Linked DNA regions of Parafrankia discariae. The protein of the gene in region 1 binds, or shares a complex with, the protein of each later gene. Links are inferred from orthologs where the notes say so. Each region holds a gene or a part of one and is shown in the gene's direction. Other genes may lie near its edges. The genes, in order: B056_RS0107390 and trxA.

Region 1 (3,280 bases):
GTCCATGTCTGGACCCATCCTCGGCTCGACAGCAACATAGACGAGAATCGATGCGATGGTGGTTGTGATGGCCAGGGTGCAGTTGGCGCTGAACGTGTCCGATGTGGGCGCCGCGGTGGAGTTCTACTCGAAGCTGTTCGGGGTCGGGCCGGCGAAGCGCCGGCCGGGGTACGCGAACTTCGCCGTGGACGTGCCGCCGTTGAAGCTGGTGCTGATCGAGAACCCGGACGCCCGCGGCGCCGGCGTCGCGGGGGCGTTGAATCACCTGGGGGTCGAGGTCGAGTCCTCCGACGAGGTGGGTGCCGCGACCGCGCGGCTTTCGGGCGCGGGGTTGGACACGGCGGTCGAGGAGAGCACCGCCTGCTGTCACGCTGTGCAGGACAAGGTGTGGGTCGATGACCCGGACGGGGCGCCGTGGGAGATCTACACGGTTCTCGCCGACATCGCTGACAGCACCGGCAGCACCGGCACGCGGCCGCGTACCGTCGAGCCGGGCGACGGCCCGGGTTCCGCGTGTGACCGCGGGCCGGTCTGCGCTCCCACGGTGACGATCGAACCGGCGTCTGCCGGCACGGCACGCTGACCCCGCCAGGTGTCAGGCGACGGAGAGCGCCAGCCGCCGCTGGTGCGGCGGCTGGCCGCCGAAACGGTGGGCAGCATGCTGCTCACCACGCTGGTCATCGGGTCGGGGATCGCCGCGCAGCGGCTCAGCCCGGACCAGATCGGCCTGCAGCTGGTCGAGAACGCCGCGGCGACCGCCGCCGGCCTGTACGCGATCATCCTGATGGTCGGGCCGGTGTCCGGGGCGCACTTCAACCCCGTGGTCACGGCGGTCGACGCGGTGTTCGGGGGGCTGTCGTGGCGGGATGCCGCCGCCTATCCGCCCGCCCAGGTCGCGGGCTGTGTGACGGGGGCGGTGCTGGCGAACCTGATGTTCGACCGGTCGGCGGTGTCGATCTCCACGCATCACCGGGCGTCGGGGGCGCACCTGCTGGCCGAGGTCGTCGCGACCGCCGGCCTCGTCCTGCTGGTCTTCGCGCTGGTGCGTTCCGGGAGGGGTGAACGGGCCCCGGCCGCGGTCGGCGCCTACATCGGCGCGGCGTACTGGTTCACCAGCTCCACCAGTTTCGCGAACCCGGCGATCAGTGTCGGACGGATCTTCTCCGACACCTTCGCCGGGATCGCCCCCGCCTCCGTGCCGGCGTTCGTCGCCGCGCAGGCCGTCGGCGGGCTGGCCGGGTGCGGGCTGGTGCGGCTGTTCTACCCGCCGACCCCGCCCCCGACCGCCCCGGCGCGGGCCGCCCGGCTCCTGCTCCCGCACTCGGACCCGGCCGCCGCGGTGAACGACACCACCCATCCACCTTTTTCCGGTGGGATCTCCTGAAAGGACTGCTCGTGTCCGGGAAGCCCTCGGTGCTGTTCGTCTGCGTCCACAACGCCGGCCGTTCCCAGATGGCCGCCGGCTGGCTCACCCACCTCGCCGCCGGGAGGATCGAGGTCCGTTCCGCCGGCTCCCTGCCCGCCGATCAGATCAACCCGACCGCCGTCGCCGCGATGAGCGAAGTCGGCATCGACATCGCCGCCGAGGCTCCGAAGATCCTCACCGTCGACGCCGTCCGGGCCTCCGACGTGGTCATCACCATGGGCTGCGGAGACGCCTGTCCCGTGTTCCCCGGTACCCGCTACGAGGACTGGAGACTCGACGACCCCGCCGGTCAGGGCATCGACGCGGTCCGCGCGATACGTGATGCCATCCGCGTCCGCGTCGAGAGGCTGATCGGCGGACTCCTGCCGGCCGGTACCTGACTCCGGGCCCCACCGCACCCGCCCCCGCGGGGACGGCAGGAAGGCGGCGAGACCGAACGACACGTTTCAGGTGCCCGTGCCGTTGGCGCAGAGGCGTTCGTGGACGACCTGGAACGCGTCTCCGGCCGGGTTGATCTTGACGAAGGCGTAGCAGTTGAGCGGCTGGCTGGCGTTGTCGCCGAGGTTTATCGGCGCGATCAGGCCGCCCGCGTCGTAGTCGGTGACCTTCCGTAGCGCGCTGATGAATCCCTCGCGGGTGGGGCAGGGGCCGGCCAGTTCGAGGCCACGCAGGAACATGTCGGTGTAGATGTAGGCATGCATGGCGAACTGCTGTTCGGGCACGAGAGTCTCCGGCGCAAAGCGGGTCATCGCCGTGCGGTAACGGTCGAGGGCCGTGCCCCCGGCCTCGAAGGGCCGGAAGTAGACGGGGAACGAGACACCGGAGAGCGCCGGGCCCAGCGTGGCGAGCAGGCTGTGGTCGTACCCGGTGAGCGCGACGCTGCTGGAGAGGTCCAGGCGCGCCGCGCGGGCGGCCTGGGCGATCGCGGCGAAGTCCGCCGAGGTCGTGAAACCGATCATGGAGTCGGCGCCGGCGGCCGATATCTGCTGGACCACCCGGACCGGGTTGTCCGTGCTGCTCGTGTAGGAGATCGCGTCGGTCGTGCCGAGACCGATCGCCTGGAAGGCGGCCTGGTATCGCGCCATGATCTGCAGCGTGAAGGTCGACGCCCCCGTGGTCACGAAGGCGACCTTCGTCCCGCCGCTGGCCAGAATGTAGCGGCCGATGGTCTCGGGCGAAGCCGCGTACAGATAGGAGAAGAAGTTCTGGTATTTACCCCAGTCCGGTTGGGCGAAGCCGATAATGGGGACGCTCTGCGCGGCAAGCTGGTCCAGCGAGTTCCCGATCGCGGAGGTGGCCGTCACCAGGCCGAAGACCGAGTCCTGCTGGACGAGGCTCGCGGTGACGTTGGCGCTCTGTGATGGGGAGTTCGCGTCGTCACGCCACTGGTATACGATCTGGCGGCCGTTTATGCCGCCTTCCTGGTTGGCCAACCCGATCCTGGCGTCGACACCGGAGCGGGCCGAGTCGAACGCGGCGCTGCCGGTACCCGAGTCGGTGACCACGAGGCCGAGCTTCACCTGGTCGGCGGTGACGCCGGGGCTGTCACAGGCGGCGGCCGCCGCCGTGCCACCACCGCCCCCCGCGGAACAGCCGGTCACGGCAACCACAAGAACCGTGGCCGCCGCTCCTCCCCATAACCTCGCCGATAATCTACCCAGGAACATCTGTTTCTCCACGGAAAATAAAGAGGCTGGTAGCGAGATCGACGAAGCGCCAGGCCGGTCGGGCCGCTCCTGGATACGCCGTCATGCAAACCCCAGTCCTCGTCAATCTTCGGCCGAACGCGCCAAGCCCGGATAGTCTATCTACCGAGTTCCGTTGGTTTCCTTCTGCCTGGTGCGCTGTGGCGTG
Region 2 (3,158 bases), on another replicon or contig:
CCCCTTGCCACGGTGACCCCGCGGTGGAATCAGCGGCGGTCGGCGACGGTTATGGGGGCAGACATCACGTCGGCGAGGCAACGTACGACAGGGTCGACGGGGCCCCGTCCGACAGTCGTGAAGGGAGTGGGTGTGACAGCCCAGGGCAAGGACCAGGCCGGTCAGGCCACCGGAGCGGAGCGTTCCGGCGAGCGCGTCCTGGACGTCGTCATCATCGGATCCGGGCCGGCCGGATACACCGCGGCGATCTACACCGCGCGGGCGAACCTGAAGCCGGTCGTCTTCGAGGGCGCGGTGTCCGCGGGCGGCGCACTGATGACCACGACCGAGGTGGAGAACTTCCCGGGCTTCCCCGAGGGCATCCAGGGGCCGGCGCTCATGGAGAACCTGCGCGCCCAGGCGGAGCGGTTCGGCGCCGAGCTCGTCGCGGACGACGTCACCGAGGTCGACCTGGCCGCGGACCCGAAGGTGATCAAGGTGGGCGACGAGACCTACCTCGCCCGCTCGGTCATCGTCGCGACCGGCTCGGCCTACAAGAAGCTCGGTGTCGAGAACGAGGACCGGCTGCTCGGCCGGGGCGTGTCGGCCTGCGCGACCTGTGACGGCTTCTTCTTCCGGGACCAGGACATCGCCGTCGTCGGCGGCGGTGACTCGGCGCTGGAGGAGGCCACCTTCCTCACCCGGTTCGCGAAGTCGGTGACGATCGTGCACCGGCGGGACAAGCTGCGCGCCAGCGCGATCATGCAGGAGCGGGCGTTCGCCAACCCGAAGATCCGGTTCCGGTGGAACGCGGTGGTCGAGGAGATCCTCGGCGAGGACAAGGTCGCCGGCGTCCGGCTGCGTGACACGGTCACCGGCGAGACGGACGAGCTCGCCGTCACCGGCCTGTTCGTGGCGATCGGCCACCTCCCCCGCACGGAGCTGATCCACGACCAGCTCGAGCTGGACGGCGAGGGCTACATCAAGGTGGCCCACCCGACCACCCACACCAACCTCCCCGGTGTGTTCGCCTGCGGCGACGTCGTCGACCACACCTACCGCCAGGCGATCACCGCGGCCGGCACCGGATGTTCGGCCGCCCTCGACGCCGAGCGTCACATCGCCGACCTGGAGGGCGCCGCGGACACCACCGCCGAGGCACCCCGGGAAGCGGCGCCGGAGCTCGCCGCGACGACCTGACGCGAACCACCCCCGCCGTGACGGGTACGCCCCGCCACGGCAAAGCCGCCAGCCACCAGTCCAGGACACAAGAGTTCAACCCTGAGGAGAGCGCCATGGCAGGCTCCACCACCAAGGTGACGGACGGCACGTTCGCCGCCGAGGTGCTCAAGAGCGACAAGCCCGTACTCGTCGACTTCTGGGCCGAGTGGTGCGGCCCGTGCAAGATGGTCGCGCCGGTGCTGGAGGAGATCGCCAAGGAGCACGGCGAGAAGCTCCGGATCGTCAAGCTCAACATCGACGAGAACCCGGAGATCGCGCGCCAGTACCAGATCATGTCGATCCCGACGATGGCCGTCTTCGTCAACGGCGAGGTCGACAAGAGCATCGTCGGCGCCAAGCCGAAGGCCGCGCTGCTGCGCGACCTGTCGGCCTACATCTGATCGGTCCGCACCCGGCCACGTCCAGGCCGGGCCAGCGCACCCCGCCGGCCATGGTCGATCTCGACGGCCCGCTCCGATCCCGGAGCGGGCCGTCTTCGTCTCCGGCCAACCGCGTCTGTCGCCAACCGCACCGCCGGCCAACCGCACCGCCGGCCGCCCTCTCCGCCGGTCAGCCCCGTCTGTGGAACTTTTGGTAGCCGGAAGCCCACGTCCGGTGGGATTTTCCGGACTGTCGACCGCTATCGGCCCTGAGCGGGCCGTAGACATGATCGAATGAGCGGCGCATAGCTGCTCATGCACCGCGCACGTCATCTTTGGTCACATCAGGTAGTCATCGGCCGTTTCTCCGGGATGGCCACCGCCAGCCGGGGTTCACACCGAACCGAGCTGCCCCACCGGTACATGAAACGGCTCAGACAACTCACTTCAGCGGCCACCCGCGCCGACTCCGGGTTCCGGCCCGGTCGGCGCGGGGCGCCGGGCGCGGGTACGGGGCACCGGGGCAGAAAGGTGGGCGAGGGGGATCGCCGTCCTCACAGCCCGGGACCGATGGCCTAATCTGATGACCGGGATTCGGCGGCGGAACCGCCTGACGCAGGTCGACGGCTCGATGAACGCGGACTCGAAAGGTACTCATTCGTGAAGCTGCTGCGTCTTGGTGACCGTGACCCCTCTGTGGTGGAGGCCCGGGCAGCTTTCATCCACCTGGGTTTCCTTCCCGTCGCCCCCCGCCAGACCGATGCGGCCGACAGCCCCGGGGCAGCTGTCCCCGGGGTGCCCCCCGCAGCCGACGGGCCGGACGGGAGCGGCGGGGCTACCGGGAACGGCGGCCAGGTGGACGACACCGACCAGTTCGACAGCGAGCTGGACAACGCCGTCCGGGCGTTTCAGCAGAGCCGCGGGCTGTCGGTCGACGGCATCATCGGCCCCGACACCTTCCGGGCCATCGAGGAGGCTCGCCGCCGGCTCGGCGACCGGCTCCTCCACTACAGCGTCACCCACCCGTTCGTCGGTGACGACGTCGCCGCCCTGCAGGAGCGGCTGTCGAACATGGGCTTCGACGTCGGCCGCGCGGACGGCATCTTCGGCGCCCGGACAGACTCCGCCGTCCGGGACTTCCAGCGCAACCGGGGACTCGACCCAGACGGCCTCTGCGGCCCGCGGACCCTGCGCGAGCTCAAGCGCCTCGAACGCACGGTCACCGGCGGCCGCCCGGACGTCCTGCGCGAGTCCATGCGCCTGCTGGCCCGGGGGCCGTCGCTGCTCGGGATGGTCGTCGCCATCGACCCCGGGCACGGCGGCGACGACCTCGGCGTGTCCAGTGGTGGGCTGTGCGAGCGCGACCTGATGGCCGACCTGGCCTCGCGGCTGGAGGCCCGGCTGCTCGCGTCCGGCCTGGAGGCCTACCCGGTGCACGGTCCGCACGAGTCGCCGCCGGAGGCGGAACGCGCGGCCCGGGCGAACGAGATCGGCGCCGACCTGCTGGTCTCGCTACACGTGGACGCGAGCGGCTCCGCGCAGGCGCAGGGTGTCTCGACGTACTACTACGGCCACGCG

Evidence for each region.
Region 2: the proteins of B056_RS0107390 (region 1) and trxA are in contact, whole or in part, in an NMR structure (PDB 2IPA), measured with the Bacillus subtilis proteins. The link is inferred for Parafrankia discariae from one-to-one orthologs.

The regions. Positions count from the first base shown.
Region 1 is NZ_KB891137.1:119,264-122,543, reverse strand. Bases 134-3,100 are described here. They hold B056_RS0107390 (arsenate reductase ArsC), read left to right. Parts: upstream 134-1,395; coding sequence 1,396-1,806; downstream 1,807-3,100. Other genes in these bases: B056_RS0107385 (ABC transporter substrate-binding protein), read right to left, coding at 1,873-3,093; B056_RS0107395 (aquaporin), read left to right, coding at 593-1,384; B056_RS0107400 (ArsI/CadI family heavy metal resistance metalloenzyme), read left to right, coding at 134-583. Also shown: more of B056_RS0107400, read left to right, coding at 68-133. UniProt on the Bacillus subtilis protein: Catalyzes the reduction of arsenate [As(V)] to arsenite [As(III)]. In vitro, can dephosphorylate para-nitrophenyl phosphate (pNPP).
Region 2 is NZ_KB891230.1:286,062-289,219, forward strand. What follows is about bases 93-2,937. They hold trxA (thioredoxin), read left to right. Parts: upstream 93-1,274; coding sequence 1,275-1,601; downstream 1,602-2,937. Other genes in these bases: trxB (thioredoxin-disulfide reductase), read left to right, coding at 133-1,179; B056_RS0122340 (N-acetylmuramoyl-L-alanine amidase), read left to right, coding at 2,241-2,937. In the rest of the region: more of B056_RS0122340, read left to right, coding at 2,938-3,158. UniProt on the Bacillus subtilis protein: Participates in various redox reactions through the reversible oxidation of its active center dithiol to a disulfide and catalyzes dithiol-disulfide exchange reactions.